4 regions of the Roseibium sp. QJM3NY_11 genome follow, and region 3 is predicted to be linked to each of the others. Evidence: predicted binding sites of a transcription regulator. Region 3 holds the regulator's gene; each other region holds the start of a gene.

Region 1 (7,662 bases), 640 kb from region 3:
CCTCCAGCTCATCAGCGGCATATTGCGCCGCAAAACTGCGCCGCGCAACAAGTCCATCTCCTTGTCAGGTGGAAATTCCGCATCCGATCGTCAGACGAGCCCGGATACGGACGACGGTTTTTCAGCTCCCCGCAGAGGCCAGGCGGACATTGCAGTCTCCGGGCAATTACCACCCGGATCGCCTCACCGGCCGCCGAGGGCGTAATAGACATTCCAGGACGGGCGTCCGGTCACCGGCATGCCGTGTTTTGCCTCTGCCTTGCGAATGCCCGCGCGCGTGGCCGGACCAACCTTGCCGTCCGGCTTGCCGACATCGAAGCCGTTCCTGTTCAGCAGCTTCTGCAGGTCGAGGCGCTGCGCGCGGGACAAGCCCGGATTGTCGGTCGGCCAGGGTGTCTTGAAGGGCTCGCGCCCGGCGACGAGTTCGGACAACAGCGCGATGGCGAGGCCATAGGAGGTAGAGGCATTGTAGGACCGCAGTGCCCGGAAGTTCCGGGTCACCAGAAAGGCCGGCCCGTTGGCTCCAGCAGGCCGGATCAGCGCCGCCTCCAGCTTGCCCGACAGGGCGCCGCCGCCGATCCTGGTGAGGCCGCGCTTGTTCCAGGTCGACAGGGAAGTGTATTTCTTCCGGCCGGACGGACCGGAATATCCCTTGGGAACCTTGACCTCGAAGCCCCAGGGCCGGCTGTCGCGCCAGCCGGCGTTTTTCAGGAAATTGGCTGTCGAGGCCAGCGCATCCGGCACCGAATTGACCAGGTCCTTGCGCCCGTCGCCGTCGTAGTCGACCGCGAGGCTGTTGTAAGTGCTCGGCATGAACTGGGTCTGGCCGAAGGCGCCCGCCCAGGAACCGACAAAGTCCTTGGCCGGAACGTCGCCGCGCGAGGCGATCTGCAGGGTCTTCATGAGCTCGCCGCGGAAGTATTTCTGGCGACGTTTTCCTGCGCAGGCCAGGTTCGCCAGCGCATGCGGCGTGTAGAAGTCGCCGCGGTAGTTTCCGAAATCGCTCTCGATGCCCCAGACCGCGAGGACCACGTGGCGGTCAACGCCATAGCGTTTCTCGATCGCTGTCAGGGTCCGGCGGTTCTGCTTGAGGTACTTCTTGCCGTCCTCGATCCGTTGCACGTCGACCAGGAAGGCCATGTAGTCCCAGATCTCGGTCTTGTGTTCAGGCTGGGAGGTCGAAAAGCGGATGACCTTCTCGTCAAAGACCGCCCCCGCAAGCATGCGCTCGGCGACGTCCGGGCGCACCCCCGCGGCAATGGCCTGCTTCTTCAGCGCGGCGACACAGCTCTCTATCGCCTGCGCGGCACCTGTTGCCGCCAAAAGGACGGCCCCGGCCCCAAGGACCAATCCCGCAAGTCTGTTCCCGATCCGCTGACGCACGCGCCCCTCCTCCCGCTTTGAATCAATTCCTGAACGCTGCCACGCTAGCGCGACGGAAATGGGGCAGGAAGAAGGATCGCGCGGTTATCAAGCGCTAAGCGGTAAACCCGGCACCGTTTCCGGGCCGGGTCTTCACCTTGTACGGGCGCATCTACGGGCGCAGCGGGCTATTTGCCCTCGATCAGCCTGCGGCGCAACCAGCCGGACGCCTGATCCATCAGGATCACGACCACGATGGTCAAGATGATGATGTAGCTGGTGTTTTCCCAGTCCCGCGAGGTCTTCATGGTTTCAACCAGCATGAGCCCGATGCCGCCGGCACCGAGCGCACCGATGACCGTGGCAGACCGGGTATTCGATTCCAGATAATAGAGCACCTGGGACACGAAGACCGGCAGAATTTGCGGAATGACCCCGAACCGGTAGCGCTGGATCTGGTTGGCGCCGGTCGCCCGAACGCCCTCGACCTGCCTGTTGTCGATGTTCTCCAGCGCTTCGGAGAACAGCTTGCCGAGCGAGCCGGTGTCGGTGAACGCGATCGCCAGGGCGCCGGTCAGCGGCCCGAGGCCGAAGGCGCGGATGAAGATCAGGGACCAGATCAGCATGTCGATGCCGCGCAGGAAGTCGAACAGACGGCGGGTCCCGAACCGCAGGAACCTGGACGGCGTGAAATTGCGCGCTGCCAGAAATGCCAGAGGCAAACCGAAGAACGCGGCGGTCAACGTGCCCAGAACGGCCATCATGATGGTCTCGAACAGAGCCATGAACACTTCACCATGCTGCCAGTCCGGGTTGTCGAGAAATTCATGCAGGATCAGCGACATGTTGGATTGCAGGGGATCGATACGCTCGCCGGACAAGGCCAGCGCCCAGAGCTGGCTGAACGGCATGCCGTGCAGTTCGGACTGGAACGGGAACCAGAAATTCTCCCAGCCACCGAAAAAGTTGTGCACCTCGATCTTGGTCCTGGTGACCTGGACGCGCCGGTCCAGCGTCGGACGGGCATCGAACTTCTTCGGATTGTCCGTGAGCCAGTCCGGCACCGGTCCCGGCGGCAGTTGGGTGCGCACCCCGGTATCGGTCGCGGTCACCTTGATCAGGCCGTAATCCGGAACATTGAATTCCATCACCTTGCCGGTGATCGAGACGGTATAGCCCTGGCCGAGATCGACCTGTGCGTCGGTCCCATCCACCTGGACCCAGTCCGGCAAGTCATCTGTTTCGTAGGTCGCCCTGCGTTCGCCCTCGACCGACACTTCCATGAGGTCGCGGCGGAGCAACTTGGTGACGTGCACCTTGTAGGCGACGGAGTCCGTTGCCAGGATCGCCGCCCGCTCCGGCCGGGCCTTGGCGAGCAGATCCGGCACGCCGAACGCAAACCAGGTGTATGCAAGATACATGAGGATCGCGACGGGAAAGCCAACGGTGACCCAGGCGCGGCGGCGCACGATCTGGAACACGGCGCTGCGGTCAAAGACCGGTTCATTGAGCGTGTCGACAGCCATTTCGAAACTCCTCAATGGGCCCGGCCGGCGCCGACAAGCTTGCCGCGCAGGTAGGACGATGTCTGGTCGATGAGCATGATGGTCAGGAAGAGAAGCACGAAGATCGCCGCTGTCTCATCCCCGGCGCCCTGCCCCCAGCCGATGGTGCGGCGCAGCTCCTGGCCGATCCCGCCGGCACCGACGAAGCCGAGAATGGCGGATGCGCGCACGTTGATCTCCAGGCGGAGCAGAAAATAGCTCAGGTAATTCGGCGCCACCTGCGGCATGACCGCGTACCGGACCCGTTGCAACCAGTTGGCGCCGCAGGCGGACAGGCCCTCGATCGGCTTGCGGTCGATGTTCTCGTTGACCTCGGAGAACAGCTTGCCCAGCGCGCCGGCTGTGTGAAACGCCACCGCGATCATGGCGGGGATCGGGCTGGACCCGAGCACAAAAATCAGGAAGAGCGCGACGATCAGCTCCGGGAACGCGCGCATGATGTCCATCATGCGCCTGACCACCGGAATCAGCGGTCCCCAACTGTCCACGTTGCGCGTCGACGCCATTGCGAAAACCACCGCGATCGCTCCGCCCAGCAGTGTGGCAACAGCAGCAATGTTCAGGGTCTCCAGCATGGCCGGAATGTATTGGATGATCAGCCCGAAGAACGCCGGACCGGCTTGCCAGGCCTCGACGACGATCTCGCCGGGATAGTCGAAAAACTTGGACAGTCCCTGCAGAAAACCGCCGGAGTTCATCTCATTGGATTTCGAATATCCGGAGACGACCACGGCCACAACCAGCAACACGCCCATCAGGGAGTAAAGCTGCCGGCGCTTGCGCAGTGTCAGGATTTCCTGTTCGAGAGCGGCAACGGCCATTACCGGATTCCTTTGGCGGTGATCTCTGGGGTCTGTGGACAATCAGGATTTGGAAGAGGTTAGGATGCAAAACGCGGGCCGAGATCGGCCCGCGTCCGGGTTCCTGAGAACCGATCAGTTTGCGTTTTTCGCCTTACGGGCTGCGATGATGTTCTCGTAAGCTTCATGGGTGATCGGCATGAAGCCCTTGGTCTCACCGGCCGCGATGTTGTAAGCGCAGTCCGGGTCGATCGAGTTCATGGAAGCGATCAGGCCGGTCATCTTCAGCTTGACGTCTTCCGGCAGGTTCTTGGCCAGAACGATCGGGCCTTCCGGGATCACCGGAGACTGCCAGATCTGACGCATTTCGGTCATGTCGACCAGGCCGGCATCGGATGCCTTGCGCAGGGCGCCGGAATTGTAGCCGTCTTCCCATTCGCCAAGGCCGTCGGCCCAGGTCACGCCGGCGTCGATGTCACCGTTGGCAACGGCAATGATGGTCTGCTCGTGACCGCCGGTGAAGACCACGTCGCCGAAGTATTCGCCCGGCTTCATGGAGTAGCCTTCCTGCGGGATGGCGATGGACGGGATCAGGTAACCGGATGTGGAGTTCGGATCACCGAAGCCGAATACCTTGCCCTTCATGTCGTCCAGCGAGTTGATCTCGTTGTCGACGCGGGCAAAACCGACGGAATAGTAGCCGTAGCCACCGTCAACGTTGACCTTGACCAGAACCGGGTCAACGGCTTCCGGGTCCGTCAGGAAGACCTTCGCGTAGCCGGAAGCGCCCAGCCATGCCAGGTCGAGATTGCCGCCGAGCAGGCCTTCGATGACGCCGTTGTAGTCGGCCGGAGCGAACAGCTTGACCGGAACGCCGAGAAGGTCGGCTGATTTCTGCTCGAGGCACTCATAGGCGCGCAGACGGTCAGAGGCGTTTTCGCCGCCCAGGATGCCGATGCGGAATTCGGTGATTTCTTCCGCGCCTGCAACAGAGGCATTCAGGGCGATCATGCTCACCGCAGCAAGTGTGGCGGCTTTAACAAGGATTTTCATTTGGGACACTCTCCGAGAGTTCTCAATCGCGATGACATTGAAGGGTGTGCAGCCGGATCAGACCGCTGCTGCCGCCGGGGCCATCACGCCGGCGGATTCTTTGGAGCCGGCAGTGCCGGCATCGATGGACGTGGAGGTCGCAGCCTCGTTGAAGCTTTCGTCGGCTCCGTAGATCTCGCGGGCGGCACCGGTCGTCAGTTCGTCCGGTTTGCCGTCGAATACGATCAGGCCGTCGCGCATACCGATGACGCGGTCGCAATAGCTGCGTGCCGTGTCGAGCGTGTGCAAATTGCAGATGACGACCTTGTTGTCGCGCTCGTGGATCTCGCGCAGCGCGTCCATGACGATCTTGGCATTCATCGGGTCGAGCGAGGCAATCGGCTCGTCGGCCAGGATCATGTGCGGATCCTGCATCAGCGCCCGCGCGATCGCCACGCGCTGCTGCTGGCCGCCGGACAGTTCCTCGGCGCGTTTGGTCGCCTCCTGGACAATCCCCAGCCGGTCCAGGGCGGCGAGCGCGGTGTTGACGTCCTCGGCGCTGAAAATATTGCAGAGACTTTTCAAGGTGCCGTGGCCATTGAGCCGGCCGAGCATCACGTTGGTGACCACGTCAAGGCGCGGGACCAGGTTGAATTGCTGGAACACCATGGCGCAGTCGCGCTGCCAGCGGCGCTTCATGCCGCCCTTGAGGCTGAGAATGTCCCGGCCCTCGAACAGGATCTTTCCGGAGCTGGCCGGGGTCAGCCTGTTGATCATGCGAAGCAGCGTCGATTTGCCGGCGCCGGAGCGGCCGATGATACCGACCATCTGCGGCTGGCCGATTTCAAAGCTCACATTATCGACCGCGGTCCGAGACCCGAAGTTCTTGGTGACTTCCTGAAAGTGAATCACGCGTCAGCCCTGTCCGTGTTTGTTCGTCTTGCTGCGCGACAAGAGCCACCGGACCATTGCAGTAAAATGACAGTCACTTGACCAAACCGTCAAAAATTGATGACAGTTCAGTGACGCCCCTGCCCTGAAACCATGCAAACCGGCTGCGGGCGGCGAAATCCGGCAATTCGGGCAATATCTTCCTGAAGATCGCCATTGCGGTGATTTGCCCAATATTCCCGCAGCGCCTGGAGCACTTCTGCGCGGCCGGGCCACTTTCCCCGCGGTTTCCCAATTGTGAAAAAAGCGCGGCCGGTCACTGATCTGTCATCAGGTTGTCACCATTTTCGTTTCCGCCACCGCTAGAACACGGCGTTGCAACAGCCAAGACAGCAGATGGAGCTCCCATGTCCGCGCCCTCCCGAAAACCGTCCCTGACCGAAGCACCGAATGTTCACCCCGAGGCCAGTGTGCTGGACTGCGACCTGGGCATATGGACGGAGGTGGGCGCGCGCACGGACATGCGGGAGAGCCGGATGGGAGACTATTCCTATATCGTCCAGGACGGGGACGTGGTCTGGTCGACGATCGGGAAGTTCTGCTCCATCGCACGCCGGGTCCGCCTCAATCCGGGCAATCACGCAACATGGCGCGCCTCCCAGCACCATTTCACCTATCGTGCCGCCGCCTACGGCCTGGGCGAGGACGATGCCGACTTCTTTCAGTGGCGCAAGGATGACTGGGTGACCATCGGCCACGACGTCTGGATCGGACACAATGTGACCGTTCTTGCCGGTGTCACCATCGGCACGGGCGCGATTATCGCAGCGGGCGCCGTGGTGTCCAAGGATGTGGCGCCCTATACGGTTGTCGGTGGCGTCGCCGCCAAACCGATCAAGCGGCGGTTCACCGAAGCCCAGGAAGAGGCGCTGCTCGGCATTTCCTGGTGGGACTGGAACCACCTCCAGCTCAAGGCCCGGCTGCCGGATTTCCGACTGCTGTCCATAGATGCGTTTATCGAAAAATACAGTGAGGCCGAGTAACCTGTCGACGGCGAGAGACAGCTTGACCATCTGCCCGGGACAATTATCCTCGTTCACACGGGCAAAGTCCGCCCTCCCTTTCGCAAACTGGCCAGGTCGGCTTCATGGCGTCGATTACGCGCATAATTCTTTACGTCAAGGATATGGACCGCAGCGCAGCGTTCTACGCGCTGCATTTTGGTTTTTCCGTTCTCCAATCGCCTTCGGACAGGATCACGGAACTCATACCCGCTGACGGCGGAGCACGTCTTCTTTTGCACAAGGCGGGTAAAGCACAGAAACTGGGGCAAGTTCTGGTCAGGCTGGTCTTTGACATCGAGGATATTCCGGGTTTCTGCGAAACGGCCAAGAACAACGGACTTGTCTTTGGATCTCCTCATCAGGCGGACGAATATCAATTCGCCAATGCCAAGGACCCGGACGGCAATTCCCTGCAAGTGTCCAGCCGGGCCTTTCGGGATCCGGGTATCAGCTAAGCGCTTTCCGATTTTCCTGGCCTGTCTGATGGCCTTGAACGGCTTGCCCGGCAAGGTGCGCCGAGCATGCGACACAACGCTTCCGACAGGGCTTTCAAGCCACTCGAAGCAAGCGGACGCAATTGAAAAGATATCCGTATGGGCCGGAAAAAGGGCTCAATATGCTCAAAAACCACTCAATGGCCTGTTTCGTTTGTCTGGGGAAAGGACGAGACCCAAGGCAGCGTTTGCAATGCAATTGCGTTCGGGCCAGATCCTGAATTCAAACTAACGCAACATGCCCTGGCGTCCGTGAACACTCTGCCTCTGCCCGGACCAACGGCGATAGATCGTGCCGCGCAGGGAGGCCGGCAGGAGGCCGAGCGCGCCGACGGCTGCCGACATGGATCCAGGGAAGGCTGTTTCCGTGCGTCCCGAAGATGCCGCCCTGACGATGTTGCGCGCGGCCTGCCGCGGCGCCATGCTGAACGGCCGCCAGGAGCTGTTTTCCGCC
Region 2 (7,662 bases), 1.9 Mb from region 3:
GATCCTGTCTGACACGTCCGCGATGCTGTGCCTGCCCGCGCGCAACAGGTGCTTTGCAAGTGACATTCGCCAGTTCATCAGATAGCCCATTGGCGGAATTCCGACGATCCGGGTGAATCGCGTGAAGAAGGCGGAGCGGGAAAGTCCCCCCAGGACGGCCAGTTCGGGCACCGTCCAGGCACGGTCCGGAGTTGCATGCATGGTTCGCAAGACGGGACCGACACGCGCGTCGGCCAGGCCGCGCAACAGCCCGGAGGGCGCATCCGTGTGTTCGGAACAGCGAAACGCCTCGATCAGGAGAACCTGCAGGAGGTGTTCCACCACAACCTCCCGCGCCGGGCGATCCGCGCGCGCTTCGTCACGAACCAGGGCGGCCAGCGTGGCGAGACGGCCTTCGCCGCGCACAACGACCAGATCGGGCAGCAGCGAAACCAGAAGCTCCGCGTCCGGGCTCGCGAAACTGCAATGTCCGACAAGTTGCTGGACCTCCGCCGGACCGTCCTGCCCTCCGATGCGGAAAATTCCATCCTCGCACGCAACAGGGTGGCTGACCAGCCCGGGCGGCGGGGGCGGATCAAGGCTGGAGACCGTGAACGCGGCCACCGCCGGTATCAGCACGAAATCACCGGCGCTCAATTCCATCGCCGGCTTGCCGTCGATCTCCAGGCAGATCCGGCCGGCAAGCAGCATGCAATAGAACAGTTCGTCCACATCCTCCCGGCGCACCCGGAAGGGTCCGGATGCCTCGGCCAGCTTAGAATAGGGCGCCTGCGGACGCAGAAGCGAGATCATCTCGGAAAGCGGATCGGACATTCAGGACTTTCAAAAACAAATAAGAGACTTTCCATTATAGATAGTTTGATCGATTTCGCCAAAATCACAAGCATCCATTCCAAGGAGATTGTGTCATGAAATCGGTGATGATTACCGGATGTTCCTCGGGTTTCGGTCTGGAGACCGCAAGCCGTTTCCTCGATCGCGGCTGGTCCGTGGTTGCAACGATGCGCAATCCGGATGAGGCGCTTCTGCCGGCCTCGGACCGTCTGCGGATGCTCCCTCTGGACGTGACCGACCGCGACAGCATCGCCCGGGCCGTCGAGGCGGCAGGCCCGATTGACGCGCTGGTCAACAATGCCGGCATCGGCTTTCTGTCCTGCTTCGAAGGCACGCCCCCGGAGGTGATCCGCACTCTGTTCGAGACCAACACCTTCGGATCCTTTGACTTGATCCGGGCGGTGCTGCCGCAAATGCGTTCGAGAAAGGCCGGCGTCATCGTCAACGTGTCTTCCAGCGTGACGCTGAAACCGCTGCCGCTGCTGCCGGTCTACACGGCCAGCAAGGCCGCCGTGAACGCCTTTACCGAGTGCCTGGCCCTGGAGCTGGCGCCCCTGGGCATCCGGGTACGGCTGGTGCTGCCGGGACGGGCACCGACAACAAGCTTCGGCCAGAATGCCAGGACACTGGGGGCAGATGCGAAGGATCCGCCGGCGGACTACAAACCCTTCATCGACAACGTCATGAGCAGCTTCATGGCGATTGCGGACCAGGAGCAGACCCTGCCGGCGGATGTGGTCGAAGCCGTCTGGAGAGCGGTGACCGATCCGGCCTGTCCCCTGCGCCTTCCGGCCGGCAGCGACGCCGTGGCTCTGGCCGCCTAGCCGAGCCGTGGCCGGGACGCGGGGGCTACAGGATCAGGTGACATCCACCCAGCCGCCCTTGTCCGCCGAGGCGAACAGCGCGTCCAGGATCTTCATGTTCTGGACGGCGTCCTCCGCGCCATGGGGCAGCGGCGTTTCCCCGGTGATCGCCCTGCCGAAGACGTCGACCAGCTCGCCATACTGGTCACAAGGTGCAATGGTCTGCGTTTCCATGGCGCGATCCCCGAGCATCGAGCCGTCGTCGAGGCGGATCTGGACAGCCTCCCCCTGGGGCGCATTCACCGGGATGACGATCTCCAAACGCTTTTTCGTGCCCACCAGATTGAACCGCTGATAGGGCGTCAACTGGGTGGAGACGACAAAATTCAGGTGCCGGTTCCGGCCGAAATCCAGCAGGGCGCTGGTCATCCGGTCCGTGCCGAATTCCGGATCCCGATCGACCAGCGACACCACCCGCTGCGGCTCCGCGTCGAAGAAATAGCGGCCGGCCAGCATGGTGTAACAGCCGATATCGTAGAGCGCACCACCGCCGATATCGGCCATGTTGCGGATATTGCCCGGGTCGTCGTTGAAATAGCTGAAGAAGCACTGGATGGCCTTGAGCTCGCCCAGGTCTCCGGAGCGCACGATCTCCCGCGCCCTGATCCACTGGGGATGGGCCCGCACCATGAAGTTCTCCGCGATCAGCCTGTCCTTCGGCAGCTCGAGCAGCCTGGCGGCTTCCGCCGCATCGAGCGCGATCGGCTTTTCGCACAGGACATGCTTGCCCGCCTCCACCGCCTGCACCGTCACCGGAACATGCAGGTGATTGGGCAGCGGATTGTAGATGGCATCGATGTCCGGATCGGCGAGCAGCTCCTCGTAGGAGCCATAGGCCTTCTCGATGCCGAGATCGGTCGCCGCGGCCTGTGCCTTGTCGAGCGTCCTGGAGGCAATGGCACACGCGGCTCCGGTCTGCGACCGCCGGATACCCGGAATGACTTTTTCCAGGCCGATTTTTGCGGTGGAGACGATCCCCCAGCGAATTTTCTTCCCATTCATCCCGGGCATCCTTCCCTTGTCTTTTTTCCAGTTTTTGAGGCACGCCCCTCAGTTGGCATGAATGACAAGGGTCTTGCAAGGGCGGTCACCGCGCAGGAAGGCTTGCGATGTGACTGGCATTTGTCCGGGATCGCGGGCTTCAGGAGGATGTGGCTGATCCTTCGAGACACGCGCGAGCGCGCTCCTCAGGATGAGGCTGTGGGTTTTGAGAGGTCCGGGAATGCCAGAGCGCGCCAAAGCCCCCACCCTCATCCTGAGGAGCCGCGAAGCGGCGTCTCGAAGGATCGGCCAGACACACGACAGACAACCTGCCACCTGTCAGGCCGGCCCGTGTACCGAAACAGAAACAGGCGCGCCGGTGCGAACGCGCCCGCGGTTTCAACCAGGATTGGCGTGCCTCAGAATTTCTGCGGCACGTAGAGGTGCTCCGGCAGGACCTTGCGTTCGTAGTCGGAGTTGTAGACGCGCTCCGGCAGGGTGATCGGGTCGTGCGGCACGTCCTCGTAGGGGATCATCGACAGAAGGTGGCTGATGCAGTTGAGCCGTGCCTGTTTCTTGTCGTTGCCCTCGACGATGAACCACGGCGCCTCGGGAATGTTGGTCCGCTCGAAGGTCTCTTCCTTGGCCTTGGTGTAATCTTCCCAGCGCACGCGCGATTCCAGGTCCATCGGCGACAGCTTCCACTGCTTCAGCGGATCGTGGATGCGCATCAGGAAGCGCAACTGCTGCTCCTCGTCGGTGATGGAGAACCAGTATTTGATCAGGCGGACACCCGAGCGCACGATCATCCGCTCGAATTCGGGAACGTCGTTGAAGAACTGCTCGACCTGGTTGTCGTCGGCAAAGCCCATGACCCGCTCGACACCGGAGCGGTTGTACCAGGACCGGTCGAACAGCACCATTTCACCGGCCGCCGGCAGATGCGGCACGTAGCGCTGGAAATACCATTGGGTCTTTTCGCGGTCGGTCGGCGCCGGAAGCGCGACCACGCGGGCGACCCGGGGGTTGAGACGCTGGGCGATGCGCTTGATGACGCCGCCCTTGCCGGCGGCATCGCGGCCTTCGAACACGATGACGATCTTCTCGCCCGTGTGCTGGACCCAGTCCTGCAGTTTCACCAGTTCCGACTGCAGGCGCAGCAGTTCGTGGAAATAGGTGTTCCGCTCGACCGGGGACTTGTGTTTCTTGTCCGAGATGAACGCAAGATCCTTGGCGACAAGAAGATCGTCGATCTCCATTTCCAGCTCTTCGTCCAGACTGTCCGCCCATTCGGTCTCAACCCAGGTCTTTGCGCTGTCTTCGGTCATCCGTCGGTCCCTTTGTACAATTGAGGCGAAACACTCAAGATCGGCGCGCAGTCACTCCAGCCGATTGCGCGCACGGATCAGTTTTCATGTGCTTGGTCATCCGCCCTTCTGGTGAACGCCGGATACCGTAGGACTGTGAACAGGTTATCCATGTAAGTTTTTTGACAGTCTTGCCGGTTTATTCCAAGTGCGTGATTTATGACCCGCCTTAGGAACCTGTTTTAACGCTCTTTGGCACTGCAGGCCATCGTGTGCGTCAGGCTGTGCCTCGCCCTCAAAATCTTCTTGTAAATGAATGGTCGTTCATTTACTTTCAGAGGCAGGGAGGAGCCTGATGAGCGACGCAGCCGTTCAAACGCAGATACGCGGCCCGGCCCGGGCGAAGGGCCAGGAAACCGCCGCGCGCGTCCGCGAGGCGGCGCTGAAGCGCTTTGCCGCCGCCGGTTACGCCGCCGTGTCGATGCGCGAGATCGCCGCCGATGTCGGCGTCAGGCCCGGCGCGCTCTACAATCATTTCCCGACTAAACAGGACATCCTGAAGGACCTGATGCTGTCGCATATGGCCGCGTTGCTCGCCGCCTGGGACAGCAGTGATTTCCCGCCGGAAACCGATCCGCTGGAAAGGTTCGTGCGCTTCCACATTCGCTACCACCTGGAGCGGGCGGACGAGGTGTTCATTTCCTACATGGAACTGAGAAATCTCGAGCCGGCGAACTTCGACCTCGTAGAGGCCGAGCGCCGCCGCTACGAGGCGGTCCTTGCCGGCATTCTCGAAGACGGCACCGCCGCCGGACGCTACGCCGTTCAGGACGCCATGGTCACGACCCGCGCGATCATCGCCATGCTGACCGGCATTCCGGCCTGGTTCCGAGACGGCGGACGCCTGTCCAGGCCGGACATCGAAGAGCTTTATCTGGATCTGGTGCGCAAGGCCGTCGCACCGGAGACCGGATCACCGGGAACCGGCACACGGCCCCGTGAACAATCCCCAAGGGAGATCGGATGACATGAGCATCCTGAAGTCGAGCCTTTCGCCCAGAAGCGAGCAATTCGCCGCCAACAGGGCCGCCCATGAGGCGGCCATGGACACGGTCCGGGCAGCCGCGCAAACCGCGCTCGACGGCGGCGGCGAGACTGCCCGTCAGCGCCATGTCTCACGCGGCAAGATCCTGCCGCGCGAACGAGTCTCGCGCCTGCTCGATCCCGGATCGCCCTTTCTGGAAGTCGGCATGCTGGCGGCCAACGGCCTGTATGACGGTGCGGCCCCCGCCGCCGGGATGATCGCCGGCATCGGTCGGGTGGAGGGCCAGGAGGTGATGATCCTTGCCAATGACGCCACGGTCAAGGGCGGCACCTACTATCCGATGTCGGTCAAGAAACACCTGCGCGCGCAGGAGATCGCCACCGAGAACAACCTGCCCTGCATCTACCTCGTCGACAGCGGCGGCGCCAACCTGCCCAACCAGGACGAGGTCTTCGCGGACCGGGACCATTTCGGCCGGATATTCTACAACCAGGCCAACATGTCGGCGAAGGGCATTGCCCAGATCGCCGTCGTCATGGGCTCTTGCACGGCGGGCGGAGCCTATGTGCCGGCCATGTCCGACGAGACCATCATCGTCAGGAACCAGGGCACGATCTTTCTGGCCGGCCCGCCGCTCGTCAAGGCGGCTACGGGTGAGGAAGTCACGGCGGAAGATCTCGGCGGCGGCGACGTGCACACGCGCCTGTCCGGTGTTGCCGATCACCTGGCGCGCGACGACGCCCACGCCCTGGCCCTGGCCCGGCGCGCGATCGCCAGCCTCAACCGCTCGAAGTCGCCGTCCGTTACCCTGCAAAGCCCGGAAGACCCGCTCTACGACCCGGAGGAAATCCTCGGCGTCGTGCCGGCGGACCTGAAGACGCCCTATGACATCCGCGAGGTGATCGCCCGCACGGTCGACGGTTCCCGGTTCGACGAATTCAAGGCGCGCTACGGCACCACGCTGGTCTGCGGCTTTGCCCATATCCACGGCATGCCCGTGGGCATCGTCGCCAACAACGGCGTGCTGTTCTCCGAAAGCGCGGTCAAGGGCGCCCATTTCGTCGAACTCTGCTCCCAACGCAAGGTGCCGCTGGTGTTCCTGCAGAACATCACCGGCTTCATGGTCGGCCGGAAGTACGAAAGCGGCGGCATCGCCAAGGACGGCGCCAAGCTGGTCACGGCAGTCGCCACCACCTCTGTCCCGAAGATCACCATGCTGGTCGGCGGTTCCTTCGGCGCCGGCAACTACGGCATGTGCGGCCGCGCCTACGGCCCGCGCTTCCTGTGGACCTGGCCGAATTCCCGCATTTCCGTGATGGGCGGCGAACAGGCCGCCGGCGTGCTGGCCACCGTCCGCCGTGACGGCATCGAGCGCAAGGGCGGTTCCTGGTCCGAGGACGAGGAACAGACCTTCAAGCAACCGATCGTCGACCAGTTCGAGGAACAGGGCCACCCGCTCTACGCCACCGCGCGCCTGTGGGACGACGGCATCATCGACCCGCGCAAGACCCGCGACATTCTCGGCCTGTCGCTTTCGGCCGCGCTCAATGCGCCCATTGAAGCCACGCGCTTCGGCCTGTTCAGGATGTGAAACCCAATGACCAACTGGCAGACACCTGAAACCTTCGATTTTCATGGCCACACGATTCGCTGGGGCAGCCTTGGCGACGGAGAACCCGTGGTGCTGATGCATGGAACCCCCTTCTGGTCGTGCGAGTGGCAGCGCGTGGCGCCTTTGCTCGCCAGCGAACGCAAGGTCTACTTTTTCGACATGCTCGGCTACGGCAACTCGGACCGGCCGGATGGCGATGTCTCGCTTGGCATTCAAAACCGGGTGTTCGCCGCCCTGATCGGGCACTGGAACCTGAACGCACCGGACATCGTCGCCCATGATTTCGGAGGCGCGACAGCTCTGCGCGCCCACCTGATCGACGGCGTGGACTATAGAAGCCTGACCCTGATCGATCCGGTCGCGCTCCGGCCATGGGGATCCCCGCTGGTGCAGCACGTGAAGCAGCACGAAGCCGCCTTTGCCGGCATGCCGGAATACATGCACGAGGCCATTCTGCCCGCCTATCTTCAATCTGCAATGAAGCGCAAGGCGACCCCGGAGACGCTCACCCCTTACGCGGATCAATGGCTCGGCGCGAAAAAACAGGCCGCATTCTACCGGCAGATCGCCCAAATGGACCAGCGTTACACGGACGAAGTTCAAGACCGCTACGGTGAGATCCGTTGCCCGGTGCGGATACTTTGGGGCCAGGACGACGACTGGATCCCGATCGAACGCGGGCGCGAATTGAATGCCATGATCCCTGGTTCCGAATTCATACCGGTTGCCGGTGCGGGCCACCTCATGCAGGAAGATGCACCCGAGGCGATCGCCTTCCATGTCCAGGCGTTTCTGAAAACAACCGGCAGGACGGGGAAATGACCCGTGGCAACGACATGACCAACTTCGAAGCCGACACGCTCGGGAGGGCGGATCACTGATGTTCAACAAGATCCTCATCGCCAACCGTGGCGAAATCGCCTGCCGGGTCATGGAAACGGCCGCAAAACTCGGCATCAGGACCGTTGCCGTCTATTCTGACGCCGATGCAGGCGCGAAACATGTGGCCATGGCCGACGA
Region 3 (7,662 bases):
ACCGGCTCGTTGCCCAGATACCAGGTGACCTGGACCGGACGGCCGACGACCGTTCCCGTCTCAGCGAGAAGGCGGCCGTACTGATTGTCCGACAGGGTGAACCGAACGTCGAAGGTATCGCTCTTGTAGAGCGACACGATGGCGTCGTTGACGCTTACAAGCCGCCCGAGTTCCGCCGACTGGGACCGCACGATGGCATCGAAGGGAGCCTTCAGGACTGTATTTTCAAGCTGGCGCCCGGCATTTTCCAGCCGCCATTCAAGGCGCTTGATCGCGGCATTCTGCTGGACGACCCTGGCTTCTTCCAGGGCAAGGGAATTCTGCGCCTGTTCCAGTGTCTGCCGGCGCTGCGACACGATCAGCTTGCGGTCGTCAAGGGTGCGTTCCGTAACGGTGCCCTTGCCGAGAAGATCTTCCGCGCGTTGCAGGTCCTTTTGAGCAAATTCAAGCTGTTCGCCCGCCCTGACGACATTGCCCTTTTCAAGCTCGACACGGCCTTCGCTCTCGACCAGCGCGGCCTGCGCTTCGGCAAGATTGGCTTCCGCTTCGGTGAGGGCGCCCTCATAGTCGAACCGGTCGATGGCCACCAGCAGCTCGCCTTCGGAGACGGCTCCGCCCGCCTTCAGGTCGGGATGAACCTCGACCACTTCCCCGGCGACAAGGGCGCGCAGATCCACTTCCCGTCCCGCCGCGGTTTCTCCGAAGACGCTGATAAGGGGCGCATGCTCGCCCCGGACAAGCGTCACGGTTTCTGCGGCATAGCTTGTTTCCTGGATGGCCCTCTTGGCGACTTCCGGTTTGGAGGCGACCAGCAGGTTCATCCCCTTGACCGCGCCGAACAGAATGGCGAATGCCAGAAGGACCTGCAACACAGCCTTCAGGACAAGCGCAAGGCTCCAGTTGCGCTGCCGTTCCCCGCGCAGGGGCGACAGAACTTCAGGGACCGGCTGCTTGCCGGAATCCGGCTCCAAAGACTGCAACATGTTCAACGTACCACGGGCCATTCGGGGTCAAGTTAACGGGCATGCGTCCTGCGTGCTCGACGGAGAGGTCTGTTTCGCACTGCAATATACAGGACCCGATTACCCTTTCAGGTTAATTCTGGCACGCGGAAATTTGTAACGAGATGTGACCGACGGACGCAGCTGCGTCCGCCGGAAGCCTCAGTCAGCCGTCAAATTCGTAGCGGCTGCTGCAGAACTCGCAAGTGACGACGATCTTGCCGTCCTCGGTCATGTCAGCGATCTCGTCGGCGCTGAAGCCGGCCAGAACACCCTGGATCTTCTGGCGCGAGCAGCTGCATTTGTCGGCCAGCGGCTGCGGATCGAACAGGCGCACGCCGCGCTCGTGGAACAGACGGAACAGCAGCATTTCCACGCTGACTTCGGGATCGGTCAATTCGACATCCTTGACCGTCTCGACCAGCACCTTGGCTTCCACCCAGGCGTCGTCTTCGTCGACCTGATGCGGCTCGGTTCCCTCGGGCGCGTCGCCCGGATCGATATCGGCCTGCTTCATGCGATCCGGCGACTCCGGCAGAAACTGGATCAGCACACCGCCGGCAGTCCAGGCCCGCGAATGCGCTTCACCCTCGTTGCGGGTGAACAACTCGCCGACGCCGAGACGCACCTCGGTCGGGATCTGTTCGGACCGCTCGAAATACCGCCGGGCCACTTCTTCAAGCGACACGCCGTCCAGTTCCACCAGCCCCTGGTAACGCTGCATGTGCTTGCCCTGGTCGATGGTCATGGCAAGATGCCCATGGCCAAGCAGAGTTTCCGGCGTTGCCTTGCCGGCCGTCATGAGCGCCTCGACCGCGTCCGCGTCGAAGGTGGCGCAGGCCCGGATCGCGTCTGGTGTCGCGAAGTCCACGACAAGCATGGACACAGGCCCATCGGTCTGGGTCTGCAGGGTAAACCGGCCGTCGAACTTCAGGGACGTTCCGAGCAGACTGGTGAGCACGATGGCTTCCGCCAGAAGGCGTGATACCGGCTCCGGATACGCGTGGCGTCCCAGGATCTGTTGCAAAACCGGTCCGAGAGCGACGGCACGGCCGCGCACGTCCAAGGCTTCCACGGCAAAAGGCCGGACCGCATCCAGCCCGGCCGGTGCGATGCCCAGTTGGTCAAGATTCAATGCCACGATGGCTCTGCCTCAAGCTGCGCCGAAACACCAGGCCAGGATACCCTTTTGGGCATGGAGACGGTTTTCGGCTTCGTCAAACACTACGGAGTTGGGACCGTCCATGACCTCGGAAGTGACTTCCTCGCCCCGGTGGGCCGGCAGGCAATGCATGAACAGCGCGTCCTGCCTTGCCTCGGCCATCAACCGCTCGTTCACCTGATAGGCGCTGAGGAGATTGTGACGGGTTTCATTGTCATCGTCTCCCATGGACACCCAGCAATCGGTGACGACACAGTCGGTTCCCTTGACAGCCTCATATGGGTCCGCGGTGACGACAATTGAACCACCCCTGGCGCGCGCGGCGTCAATCAGGTCCCGAGGCGGTGCCAGCTCCGCCGGTGTCGCGATGCGCAGTTCGAAGTCGAAGCGGGGAGCGGCGTGGATCCAGGAGGCCAGCACATTGTTGCTGTCGCCGGTCCAGGCAACGCTTTTGCCGCTGATCGATCCGCGATGCTCCTCGAATGTCAAAAGGTCGGCCATGATCTGGCAGGGATGCGAGACCTTGGTCAGACCGTTGATCACGGGAACCGTGGCATTCTCGGCCAGCTCGTTGAGCTGGTCGTGGTCCAGGATGCGGATCATGACCGCATCGACGAAGCGCGACAACACCTGTGCGGTGTCGGCAATGGTTTCGCCGCGGCCCAGCTGCATTTCCGCTCCGGTCAGCACGAGGGTTTCCCCCCCCAGTTCACGCATGCCGACATCGAAGGAAATGCGTGTGCGGGTCGACGGCTGTTCGAAGATCATCGCCAGCACCTTGCCGGCCAGCGGGCCTTTGCCGCGGCGCACACCATTGCGGCCGGCCTTGATCTTCTTGCCGGCCTCCAGAATGGCGCGCAGCTCATCGCCGTCGAAATCGGTCAGATCGAGAAAATTCCGATAGGATTCATTGGCGGTCATCCGGCCGCTCCTTCCACCAGGTTCGTTTCAATTGCCAGGGCGGCCACTTCAAGGCGCTCCATGGCAATCGCAATTTCGTCTTCACTCATCGTCAGCGGCGGCATGATGCGGACGACGTTTTCGCCCGCAGGAACCGTCAGCAGACCGGCATCCCGTGCAGCCGCGACAAAGTCTCCGACCGGAACGACGCATTTCAGACCGAGCATCAGGCCATTGCCGCGCACTTCGCCAAGAACAGCCGGATGACTGTCCACGAAACCGGCCAGCTTCTGCTTGAAACTGAGCCCCTTGCGCCGGACGTCCTCCAGAAAGCCGTCCGACAGAACAACGTCCAGCACCGCATTGCCGACCGCCATGGCCAGCGGATTGCCGCCGAATGTAGTGCCATGGGTTCCGGGCGCGAGCGCAGCGGCCGTTTCGGCGGTTGCCAGACAGGCGCCCATGGGAAAGCCGCCGCCGATGCCCTTGGCAATCGCCATCAGGTCCGGCTCGACACCGCTCCACTGGTGCGCGAACAACTGGCCCGTCCGTCCGACACCGGTCTGGATCTCGTCATAGATCAGCAACAGGCCGTTTTCGTCGCAGAGCTTGCGGACGGCTCGCAGGAATTCGGCGGGGATCTCGCGGATACCGCCTTCGCCCTGGATGGGCTCGATCGCGATTGCCGCCGTCTGCGGTCCGATCGCGGCCTTCAGCGCGTCGATATCGCCGACGGGCACCTGGTCGAAACCAGGCGCCTTCGGGCCGAAGCCTTCCAGGTACTTGGCCTGGCCGCCGGCAGCGATGGTCGCAATCGTCCGGCCGTGGAAGGCCCCCTCGAAGGTGACGATATGGAACCGTTCGGGCTGACCGTTGTCATAGTGATACCGGCGCGCGCATTTGATCGCGGCTTCCATGGCTTCCGCACCGGAGTTCACGAACAGCACCTTTTCGGCAAATGTCGCCTCGCACAGCCGCCGGGCCAGGCGTTCCCCTTCCGGGATCTGGTGCAGGTTGGAAACGTGCCAGAGCTTGCCGGCCTGCTCCTGCAGCGCCTTGACCAGATGTGGGTGGCTGTGTCCGAGCGCGTTCACCGCAACCCCGGAGCCGCAATCGAGGAATCGTCGGCCGTCTGCCGTCACCAGCCAGACACCTTCCCCGTGATCGAATGCCAGTTCCGATCTTGCGTAATTCCCGAACAATGCGGTCGCGGACATAACCTCGTTGAACTCCTCAAAAACGGCCGATTCTTCAGCGTCACCGTGACGCCGCAAGGCACCTGCAAACGGTGCGCCCGGCCAAAACGCAACGTGCCGCCCGATAAGGCGGCACGCAGCAGTTTTCTTATACACTGCCCCCACCATGGACTGTCAATGGAAATGCGCCGCGGCGCTCCGACAGCGCGCGAATGGCAAATTCCTCAAAATTCTCAAGTACCTCGCCATAATTGGGGAAAAGTCGGTTCATCCCCAACTGGATTTGGGTGAACGGTTGCCTGACAAATTAACGTTATTGTAACCTCTGGGACATCACACACGAGATCTCGTGCGGCAAATCATCAAGAGGCACTAGATATGCCATCCTTAGGCGCGACTACGTGCGCTTAACACGAGGTTAATGGCTGCAGGGCAGCCCAAGAAAAGGGTGCGGCAATGAGTTGGACAAACGACCGGGTTGAGCTTCTCAAGAAGCTTTGGAGCGACGGATTGAGCGCGAGCCAGATCGCAGGCGAGCTGGGTGGTGTCACGCGCAACGCCGTCATCGGCAAGGTGCACCGTCTGGGCCTGTCCGGCCGGGCCAAATCAACCTCTTCCAGCGCGAAGCCGCGGCGGGCCCGTCCCGCTTCGACCGGTGCCGCAACGCCGAAGAGACCCGCCCAGCAACCGCAATCCATCGGCGCGACGGCGCTGAAAGCAGATTTTGCTCCGGCCCCGGCCATCGTACCCAAGCCGGCCGTTGAGCCGATTGCGGATCTTGTGCCGATCTCGCAGCGGGCAAGTATTCTGACGCTTACGGAGCGGACCTGCAAATGGCCGATCGGCGATCCGGCGACCGATGATTTCTATTTCTGCGGCCGCCAGTCCGACCCCAGCGTTCCCTATTGCACCCATCACTGCAAGATCGCCTACCAGCCCATGGCCGACCGCCGCCGCGATCGCAAGGTTGTCGCCCAGGCGGGCTGACCGCAGACATCGCGTTCCCATACAGCAAAAACCCGCCGACATGGCGGGTTTTTTCGTATCAGGCTGCCGCGTTTCAGGCGGAGACGGTGAACTGATCGTTGAAGGCATAGCCCGCACCCCGGACGGTCCGGATCGGGTCCTTGGCCTTGCCCTTGTTGAGAGCCTTGCGCAAACGGCCGACATGCACATCGACCGTGCGTTCGTCGACGTAGACGTCATGACCCCAGACACCGTCCAGCAACTGCTCGCGGGAGAACACCCGGCCCGGAGACGTCATCAGGAATTCCAGCAGCCGGAATTCTGTCGGACCCAGGTGGATTTCCTTGGCATTGCGACGCACACGGTGGGTTTCCCGGTCCAGCTCGATGTCTCCGGACCGCAGCATGGTGGAGACCACTTCCGGACTGGCCCGGCGCAGGATCGCCCGCACGCGCGCCATCAATTCCGGTACGGAGAACGGCTTGACGACATAATCGTCGGCGCCGGTGGACAAGCCCCGAATTCGCTCCGCTTCTTCACCCCGCGCCGTGAGCATGATCACGGGCAGCCGCTCCGTGTCCTCGCGTGCGCGCAGCCTGCGGCACAGCTCGATGCCTGACAACCCCGGCAGCATCCAGTCGAGCAGAAGAAGGTCGGGCTGGCTTTCCCGAAGCCGGATTTCGGCCTCGTCACCCCGGACACACGCTTCGACAGCGTAGCCCTCTGCTTCCAGATTGTATCTTAGTAGAAGGCTGAGGGGTTCTTCGTCTTCAACGATGAGCACCTTCGGCATACATCTCGCTCCAATTTCGGCAACCGGCGCAACAGGTCCCTGACCTGGCGCCGGCCGGTTCTTTTTCCGTGATCAATCTCGACGGAACCTTACGTATCGTGCTTGCGTCTGACCGGGCACGAAATGCTTTGCGACTTGTGACCCGGTCAACATTCGGGTGTCCGTTCGCTTCCGATTGAACCTTTGGTGACCTAGGCGCCGGTTTCGTCGACTTTCGCACGGTCTTCCGGCAAACGGTCGCCTGTGACCATGTAATAGACGTTCTCGGCAATGTTGGTCGCATGATCGCCGATCCGCTCGATGTTCTTTGCGCAGAACAGCAGATGGACGCATTGGGTGATCACCCGCGGATCTTCCATCATGTAGGTCAGCAGCTCGCGGAACAAAGACGTATAGATGGCGTCGATTTCCGCGTCGGCTTCCTGTACGCGGCGGGCTTCCTCCGCGTCCTTGCGCGCATAGGCATCCAGCACCCGCTTGAGCTGCGCGAGGGCAAGCTCCGTCATGTGCTCGACACCGATCGCAAGCTTCTTGGACTGCAGGTCGCTGTCGATCGCGATGGCCCGTTTGGCGACGTTCTTCGCCAGATCACCGACACGCTCCAGATCGTTGGAGATGCGGGTTGCCGCGGTGATCTCGCGAAGGTCCTGGCCCATCGGTTGACGGCGCGCGATCAACTCGATCAGCTTGCTTTCGACTTCCTGCTGAAGACGGTCCAGACGGGCGTCCTTGTCGATCGTCGACCTCGCCAGCTCCAAATCCTGGGAAACCAGTGCGGAAATGGCGTCGGCAAACGCCTTTTCGGCCAGTCCACCCATTTCGGCGACCTTGCCGGCCATGGCCGTCAGTTCTTCATCATAAGCCGAGACTGTATGTTCAGCCATTCTGTAGTCCCCTTGAGATTTACGGAAATCGCCTAGCCGAAGCGGCCAGTGATGTAGTCCTGTGTACGTTTGTCTTTCGGATTGGTGAAGATGTCTTCTGTCAGACCTTCCTCAACCAGCACGCCGAGGTGGAAGAATGCGGTACGCTGAGACACGCGGGCGGCCTGCTGCATGGAGTGCGTCACGATCACGATCGTGAAGTTCTCGCGCAGTTCGTCGATCAGTTCTTCCACCTTGGCCGTGGCGATCGGATCAAGCGCCGAACACGGCTCATCCATCAGGATCACTTCCGGGCTGACGGCGATCGCACGGGCAATGCACAGACGCTGCTGCTGACCACCGGACATGCCGGTGCCCGGCTCGTCCAGGCGGTTCTTCACTTCTTCCCAAAGACCGGCTTTCTGAAGGCTGGAGGAAACGATTTCGTCCAGATCGGTCTTGTTCTTTGCAAGTCCGTGAATGCGCGGACCATAGGCTACATTGTCGTAGATCGACTTCGGAAACGGGTTCGGCTTCTGGAACACCATGCCGACCTTGGCGCGCAGCTGCACCGGGTCCACCTTCGGATCGTAGATATCCTCGCCGTCGATCTTGATCGACCCTTCCACCCGGCAGATGTCGATCGTGTCGTTCATACGGTTGATGGTCCGCAGGAACGTCGACTTGCCACACCCGGACGGACCGATGAAGGCGGTGACCGAACGTGGTTGAATTTCAATGTCCACGTCCTTGATGGCGTGTGTGTCGCCATAATAGACTT
Region 4 (7,662 bases), 1.1 Mb from region 3:
AGTGACGTTACGAAAATGTCCTTGCCGCACTGTTAATAAACATGTCCCAGATCGTTCGCAAAAGGAATTTCACGTTGATGTGAGCAGGCCCCGGAGTGTTCGAATGTGCTGAATTTGCAACGTTTTGCTCGCTTAGTGCTTGAAGAGGTGGGTGACTCACGCTCAGGTTGCTGTAATTGTCTCTCCGAAGGCGCCGAACCCGCCTTTTTCCTCTCCGGCACGCGGCCGGACCAGGGACAAATCCGATTCGCCCCTGACTCCGACCCGGTTCCGGGCAGTATCTGAGGATACGCGCACCCGGTATCGGGCCGGAGCGGGTCGGGAACTCCAGTGCCGGAGACTGGCCTATCCCAGGTTCAGTTCCTTGAAGAAATCATTGCCCTTGTCGTCGACGACGATGAAGGCAGGGAAATCCTCGACCTCGATTTTCCAGATGGCTTCCATGCCGAGTTCCTCGAACTCGACCACCTCGACCTTCTTGATGCAGTCCTGTGCAAGTCGCGCTGCGGGACCGCCGATGGAGCCGAGGTAAAAGCCGCCATGTGCCTGGCAGGCCCTGCGGACCTGGGCGGACCGATTGCCCTTGGCCAGCATCACCATCGAGCCGCCGGCGGCCTGGAACTGGTCCACATAGGCATCCATCCGGCCGGCCGTGGTCGGGCCGAACGAACCCGACGGCATGCCTTCGGGGGTCTTGGCGGGGCCGGCGTAATAGATCGGATGGTTCTTGAAATAGTCGGGCAGGGGCGCGCCGCTCTCCAGCCGGTCGCGCAATTTCGAATGCGCCAGGTCACGGGCGACGATCAGCGGACCTGTGAGGGACAGGCGGGTCTTGATCGGGTGCCGGGTCAGTTCTCCCAGGATTTCGGACATCGGCCGGGTCAGGTCGATCTTGACCACGGTGTCGGACAGGTGTTCGTCGGTGACTTCGGGAAGATATTTTTCCGGATGCATTTCCAGCTGTTCCAGGAACACGCCGTCTTTCGTGATCTTGCCGACGGCCTGACGGTCCGCGGAACAGGACACGGCGAGGCCGATCGGCAGCGACGCGCCGTGCCGCGGCAGCCGGATGACGCGCACATCGTGGCAGAAATACTTGCCGCCGAACTGGGCACCGACGCCGGTGGCCTGGGTCAGCTTGAGAATCTCCTCCTCCATCTCAAGGTCGCGGAAGGCGTGGCCGAGTTCGGAACCTGCCGTCGGCAATCCGTCGAGATAGCGCGCCGAGGCGAGCTTTGCCGTCTTCAGGTTCATCTCCGCCGACGTTCCGCCGATGACAATCGCCAGATGGTAGGGCGGGCAGGCGGCGGTGCCGAGCGTCAGGATCTTTTCCTTCAGGAAATCGATCATGCGGTCATGGGTCAGCAGCGAGGGCGTGCCCTGAAACAGGAAGGTCTTGTTGGCAGAGCCGCCGCCCTTGGCCATGAACAGGAACTTGTAGGCATCTTCGCCGTCCGCGTAGAGTTCGATCTGCGCCGGCATGTTGCTCTTGGTGTTGGCTTCCTCGAACATGGAAATCGGCGCGAGCTGGGAGTAGCGCAGGTTCTTCTTGTAATAGGCATCGCGCGCGCCTTCACCGAGGGCGGCCTCGTCCGAGCCGTCGGTCCACACGCGGCGGCCCTTCTTGCCCATGATGATCGCAGTGCCGGTGTCCTGGCACATGGGCAACACGCCATGGGAGGAAATATTCGCGTTTTTCAGGAGGTCGAAGGCGACGAACTTGTCGTTTTCGGTGGCTTCGGGATCGTCGAGGATTTTCTTCAGCTGCTCCAGATGTCCCGGACGCAGATAGTGGTTGATGTCCTTGAAGGCTTCCTCGGCAAGCAGGCGCAATCCTTCCGGCTCGACCATCAACACTTCTTCGCCGTTGAACTCTGCCGTCTTGACGAAGTCGGAGGTCAGCTTGCGGTACGGGGTCTGGTCCGCGCCTTGCGGAAACAGGGCGCTGTGGTGGTAGTCGGGGGGCGTGACGGGAGCGTTCATGGGACGGCTTTCCTGATCTGGCTGCTTTCCGGACATCGGGGTCGAAAAGCGCTGGAACATTCTGGTGAGGAACTCATACGGTAAAAAGGCCGCGAGCGCCAAGGGGCGCGGCCTGATCAAATGGTCTCACGCAGGAAAGATATCGCATTACCGCGAAGCGGACAGATCCAGCGTCACCGTCACCGCATCGCCCACCGTGTCCGTTCCGACACCGGAACCGAGCTTGTAGGCGAGACGATTGACGGTGGCAGTGCCCCTGGCCCTTGCAGTGTCGCCGTCGATTTCCAGTGAGAAGTCGAGATCGACCGGTTGGGACACGCCCTTGACCGTCAGGGTTCCGCTCGCGCGATAGCTGTTGCCTTCCACCAGTGTGGCACTATTGGCTGTGAACTCGGCTTCCGGAAAGGCGTTCACGTCGAACCAGTCCTTTGCCGGCAGCGTGCCATCGAACTGGGGATTGCCCGTTGAAGCACTCGCGGGACGGATGGTTGCCGTAATCGCGGCCGTTTCAGGGGCGGCCGGGTCGAAATCGATCCTGGCCTGCCACGTGGCAAAGAAACCCTTCACCGTGCCCGTGCCCTGCTTGACCTCGAAGCCCAGCCGGCTCTGGTCCGCATCGACCGTCCAGACATCCGCGGCAGCTGGTGTCGCCGACCAAGCAAACGACATCATCACAAGGGCAGGGAGAGTGTTTTTCAAAAGCATGTCGGGTTTTCCTGAATCGATCTGTTAGAAATCCGCCTTGGCGGGTCCGGTTGAAATCATCCGTTTCAGCGTGTCGTCCCGGGCGATCAGATGGTGCTTGAACGCAGCGGCCGCGTGGACGACGATCAGCGCGATCAGCAGGTAGGCGCCATATTCGTGAAGGTTCTTGAAAAGGGCTTCTGCCTGCTCCTGGCTTCCAAGGGAGGCGGGCACGGGCAGATGCGGGACCGGCAGAACGTTGAAAAGAACCGTCGGGATGCCCCAGGGCGACGCGGAGACCATCAGCCAGCCGGTCAGAGGCAGCGCGAAAATCATGGCATAGAGGCCGATATGTCCCAGGTGCGCACCGATCCTCTCCAGGGGATGCATGCCGGCGGGAAGCTTCGGGGTCGGGTTGAACAGCCGCCAGAGCAACCGCAGGCCGGCAAGGGTGAGAACCACGAAACCGATGGACTTGTGCAACTGGAAGAGCTGAAACGTGGCCGGCTCGGTGAGCGGCAGACCGCGCATGTAGAGCCCCAGTGTCAGCATGCCGAGGATCAGCACGGCCATCGTCCAGTGAAACAGGATTGCCACGAGGCCGTATCCCGATTTGGTGTTGCGCAGCATTGACGGCTCCATGGATGGGACGGAGGCCGCGAGCAAAGGCCTCCGCTTTGGTCAGGATCAGTTGGTCGCGTCGGCCTTCAACGTTTCGGCGTGGAAGGTCACGGTCACTTCATCGCCGACATATGGCACATACATGTCCATTCCGTAGTCGGATCGTTTGATAACGGTGGAAATCGCGAAGCCGGCGGCTTCCTTCTTGGCCATGGGATGTTCGCCGAAGGTCGTGACGGTCACCTGGAGCGTTGCAGGTTTGGTGATGTCCTTGATGGTCAGGTCGCCGGTCACTTCAAGCTGGTTCTCGCCGACCTGCTCGACCTTGGTGCTCTTGAACGCGGCTGTGGGAAAGGCCTCCGCATTGAAGAAATCGGCGCTGAGGAAATGCTTGTCCCTGTCTGCGAAGAACGTGTCGATGCTGGACACGTCGATCGTGAACTCGACGGTGGAATCGGCCGGTGTTTCCTTGTCGATAAGCAAGGTGCCGTCCCATTCGCCGAAGCGGCCATCGGTGGTGGAGTAGCCGAGATGGTTGTAGGAAAACGCCAGGTTGGCGTGGGACTTGTCGAAATCGAACGCGACAGGCTCTGCGACGGCGGTGCCGGCAAGCAGGGACAGGGCGAAGGCGGAAGCTGCGATGCGGATCATTGTCAAACCTCTGGTAGCGGTGTCCGGAGCGTTCTTTCATGAACGCCGTTTCCCCTAGATAATCGAATTCGCGGGGAGTGCTATTTGACTGACTGTTCGTACTGGATGAACAATGTCGGTCCGGCAGACCGGTTTTGATCGAAGAGGCTATCGGTATGAATTTTCATTTCTTTTGAATGTCTTGATTGCCGGATGCATGGACGAATCAGGCCGCGCTCGGCAAACTGGCTTGCTGCTGATCCTGTTTCAGCCGGAACCGCCGTTTTCCCGGGATTTAAACGCATGAATTCATGTGGAAAGTTGCGATGTCATCAAGACATCAAGAAGATCAGGCAAAGCAAGGATAACTTTCCCTTCAACTGTGGCTTGCAAAGGAGCCCGGTAAGCTCCGAATGATAGGTCCGGAGACACAGGAGTATTGAACGTGAAGCAAGCGGTCATTGTCTGTCACAGGGGCGCCAGCAAGATGGCTCCCGAGAACACTCTGGCATCCCTTGAGAAAGCCATCGAGCTTGGCGCCGGTGTTGTCGAACTGGACGTGCGGCCATCGAAGGACGGTGTGCTTTATGTCATGCATGATGTCACGGTGGACCGGACAACGAACGGGACAGGCAGGTTCTCGGACCTGTCGTCCGCCGACATCGATCGGCTGGATGCCGGATCTTGGTTCGGCGCCGCGTTCGAAGGCGAGCGTGTGCCGCGTTTCGACGTGTTTCTGGACAGCTGCAAGGGACGCATCGCGACCTATGTGGAAATCAAGGAAGGCGATCCGGCCGAGGTGCGCGACATGCTGGCCGTGCGCGGCATGCTCGGCGACGCCTGGACGTTTTCCTTCGACCAGTCCATCCGCGCCGAGGCAAGGGCCAAGGTGCCGGATCTTCGGCGCATGGTGCTCTACATGCATGTCGGTTCCGTTGACCGTGCGGTTGCCCAGGATGCCCATATTCTGGAATTCCACGAAGACAACCTGGATCCTGATGCGGTCGCCGCCGCCAGGCGTGCGGGACTGATCACGCAGATGTTCTATGCCGGACAGGACCGGGCGGTGTTCGAAAAGGCCGTGCGCTGTGGTGTCGAGCAGATGAACATCGACGAGGTCGAAATATACAGGTCGGTGGAAAAAGATCTTCTGGCCATCGTCTGACCTGCAAATAATCAGAGTTCGGTTCTTGCCTGTGCCCATGTTCCGGATGTGGCGGCGGGGACAACGCCGACTGAATCCGGACGTGGCTGCGAAGCACCGGGATATGCCTGCAAGGCACATTGTGGGCTTGGCCGGATCGCGTGATCTGCATGGGCGCGCATTACGCAGGGTTTCCTCAACAAGAAGCCTTCGCTGACCCAGATGCAGGAAACGTTGGATTGAAAACTGCGTATGGATTTTGATCGCAAATCGGGCCGGGTGAAGAAACCGGATTTTAGCCGATGAATTTCACCCGAAATTAAACAACAACCAGATAGATTTGTCGCCGTTATCTAACAGGCGACATACGATGGACCATAGTAAAGCAACGTCTCCATGCGTGACGTTAAAGAGAAAAATCGTTCATTTCGTATTAGGTTTCTCTCGATTGGCTCGAACGACCGGGATGCTGGCTGGTATTCTGCTGACGCTCCAGGTTTGTGATGCGCACGCGGCATCCGCCGGCGAATGGGTGGTCAAACGTGTGTCGGGGATCTCCTATTTTGTCGCGCCGAATATTCCGGCCTTTCGGGTAAAAAAGGGCATGGTATTCCACAAAGGCTACACTCTGGGAACACGATCGGGATCGAGAGTGCTCATCGTGCGCGGAACCGATTCCATCGCCGTGGGCCCGAACACCACGTTTGCACTCTCGAAGTACCGAAGCCCTGGAACCACGACCACGCTCTTGCAACGCAAGGGAACCGTCGACGTGGACGTGCAAAAGCGCCGCCGGCCGCATTTTTCCGTCGAGACGCCGTATTTCGCGGCCGTTGTGAAAGGGACCAGGTTCAGGGTGAGCTTGCGAGGCGGGAAAGGCGACGTATCCGTTCAGCGTGGTGTTGTCGGCGTGGCAGACTTTGCCTCCGGTGATACGGTCGATCTGGGCGCGGGGCAAAGCGCATCGAGCGCACCTTCCCGCAAGGTGGGATTGACTGTCGGCGGTCGAACGAAACCGACAGTCCGCCCCGGCAAGAAACGTGCCCCGGTCTTCGAAACACCGCCCGTCCAGAATGTGCCGGCCAGTGATGCGGCTTCTAGCTCGACGAGCAATTCAAGCAATGGTGTCCTCGGCAGCGTTCTTGGCAGCAGCAACAGCAACAGTAATTCCGGCGGCAACAGTAACGCTGGCGGCAACGGCAACGGAAATTCCGGTGGCAATGGCAACGGCAATTCCGGCGGCAACGGCAACGGCAATTCCGGAGGCAACGGCAGCGGCAACTCCGGTGGCAACGGCAACGGCAACTCCGGCGGCAACGGCAACGGCAATTCCGGCGGCAACGGCAACGGCAACTCCGGCGGCAATGGCAACGGCAATTCCGGCGGCAACGGCAACGGCAACTCCGGCGGCAATGGCAACGGCAATTCCGGCGGCAACGGCAACGGCAACTCCGGCGGCAATGGCAACGGCAACTCCGGCGGCAACGGCAACGGCAATTCCGGCGGCAATGGCAATGGCAATTCCGGCGGCAACGGCAACGGCAACTCCGGCGGCAATGGCAACGGCAATTCCGGTGGCAACGGCAACGGCAATTCCGGTGGCAACGGCAACGGCAACTCCGGTGGCAACGGCAACGGCAACTCCGGCGGCAACGGCAACGGCAACGGCGGCGAGTGATGACGGCCAGCGCGTGCCGCCGGCGAACTGAGGGGACGTTCTGAACGGTGCTGTTCAATACTCAAATCGGGCAGAGGGTGTGTAGGTGTTGCGGGGAGCACAGGTGAGACGTGTCCTGAACGCAGTCCTGATCGTAGTCATCGTGATTGCGGCCACAGCAATGGTGCGTTTTGCCGGTTTCGGCGCCGCGTTGGACAGGTTTCTTCTCGAGGCCCGGTTTCTGGCCGATGAACGGCCGGTAACCGGCGAAATCGTGCTTGTCGAAATTGACGCAAGGAGCCTGGAGCAACTTGGCGTCTGGCCGCTGCCCCGTAGGCTGTTCGCGGACCTGACGGACAAGCTCTCCGCAGCCGGCGCCCGCGACATCGTCTTTGACGTGGACTTCAGCGCCATCTCCAATCCGGAGGACGATGCACTTCTGGCGGAGGCATTCGAACGCGCCGGCACTGTCAGTCTCGCGGTTTTTCGTCAATCGGCCACGGCCGGTTTCGAAACCGGGGAAGTGACCAATCAGCCGATCGACGAACTCATGAACGTCACGTGGCCGGTCGTGGTCATGGTGCCCATGGAAAAGGACAGTCGAATCTGGCGCAATCTCTACGGGTTCGAGATTGACGGCACGGCCGAGTTGTCCGCAGCAGCCTTGCTGGGAGAACATACGGGCAGCACCGCCGGCACATTCTGGCTCGACTACAGCATTGCCGTCGGCCGGCTGGAGCGCATTTCCCTGGTCGACGTTTTGCAGGGCAAGACACCACCTGGCGTTTTCTTCGAAAGGAAGGTGATCGTGGGAGCGAGCGCGCAGGAACTCCGGGACCTGTTTCCAGTGCCGGTACATGAAATCCTTCCGGGCAGCATGATTCAGGCGCTGGGGGCTGAAACCCTGTTGCAGGGACGGGCTCTGGAAAAAAGCGGAGAATGG

Evidence for each region. Region 3 encodes PhoB, which activates phosphate uptake and scavenging genes when phosphate is short. Its sites were predicted from a motif close to TGTCATNNANCTGTCAT; they were not measured.
Region 1: AC0VX3_RS18685 (DapH/DapD/GlmU-related protein) is a predicted target of PhoB. The motif match lies at 5,976-5,992, and genes of this name have one in related genera.
Region 2: ppk2 (polyphosphate kinase 2) is a predicted target of PhoB. The motif match lies at 4,157-4,173, and genes of this name have one in related genera.
Region 4: AC0VX3_RS16815 (glycerophosphodiester phosphodiesterase family protein) is a predicted target of PhoB. The motif match lies at 4,246-4,262, and genes of this name have one in related genera.

Annotation. Positions count from the first base shown of each region.
Region 1 covers NZ_CM149660.1:4,072,641-4,080,302, forward strand. The annotation lists gene AC0VX3_RS18660 (lytic murein transglycosylase) at 184-1,383, opposite strand; gene phnE (phosphonate ABC transporter, permease protein PhnE) at 1,551-2,888, opposite strand; gene phnE (phosphonate ABC transporter, permease protein PhnE) at 2,900-3,748, opposite strand; gene phnD (phosphonate ABC transporter substrate-binding protein) at 3,863-4,780, opposite strand; gene phnC (phosphonate ABC transporter ATP-binding protein) at 4,838-5,671, opposite strand; gene AC0VX3_RS18685 (DapH/DapD/GlmU-related protein) at 6,058-6,693, shown strand; gene AC0VX3_RS18690 (VOC family protein) at 6,798-7,169, shown strand; gene AC0VX3_RS18695 (SDR family NAD(P)-dependent oxidoreductase) at 7,437-7,662, opposite strand, start outside.
Region 2 covers NZ_CM149660.1:823,592-831,253, reverse strand. The annotation lists gene AC0VX3_RS03870 (AraC family transcriptional regulator) at 1-813, opposite strand, end outside; gene AC0VX3_RS03865 (SDR family oxidoreductase) at 909-1,658, shown strand; gene AC0VX3_RS03860 (Gfo/Idh/MocA family protein) at 1,692-2,699, opposite strand; gene ppk2 (polyphosphate kinase 2) at 3,098-4,006, opposite strand; gene AC0VX3_RS03850 (TetR/AcrR family transcriptional regulator) at 4,341-5,012, shown strand; gene AC0VX3_RS03845 (carboxyl transferase domain-containing protein) at 5,014-6,621, shown strand; gene AC0VX3_RS03840 (alpha/beta fold hydrolase) at 6,628-7,464, shown strand; gene AC0VX3_RS03835 (ATP-binding protein) at 7,523-7,662, shown strand, end outside.
Region 3 covers NZ_CM149660.1:4,712,751-4,720,412, forward strand. The annotation lists gene AC0VX3_RS21600 (efflux RND transporter periplasmic adaptor subunit) at 1-983, opposite strand, end outside; gene AC0VX3_RS21605 (Hsp33 family molecular chaperone) at 1,168-2,142, opposite strand; gene argF (ornithine carbamoyltransferase) at 2,155-3,084, opposite strand; gene AC0VX3_RS21615 (acetylornithine transaminase) at 3,081-4,280, opposite strand; gene AC0VX3_RS21620 (GcrA family cell cycle regulator) at 4,716-5,246, shown strand; gene phoB (phosphate regulon transcriptional regulator PhoB) at 5,320-6,018, opposite strand; gene phoU (phosphate signaling complex protein PhoU) at 6,210-6,902, opposite strand; gene pstB (phosphate ABC transporter ATP-binding protein PstB) at 6,935-7,662, opposite strand, start outside.
Region 4 covers NZ_CM149660.1:3,653,770-3,661,431, reverse strand. The annotation lists gene AC0VX3_RS16835 (fumarate hydratase) at 346-1,983, opposite strand; gene AC0VX3_RS16830 (YceI family protein) at 2,131-2,688, opposite strand; gene AC0VX3_RS16825 (cytochrome b) at 2,713-3,297, opposite strand; gene AC0VX3_RS16820 (YceI family protein) at 3,355-3,939, opposite strand; gene AC0VX3_RS16815 (glycerophosphodiester phosphodiesterase family protein) at 4,364-5,083, shown strand; gene AC0VX3_RS16810 (FecR domain-containing protein) at 5,529-6,740, shown strand; gene AC0VX3_RS16805 (EAL domain-containing protein) at 6,844-7,662, shown strand, end outside.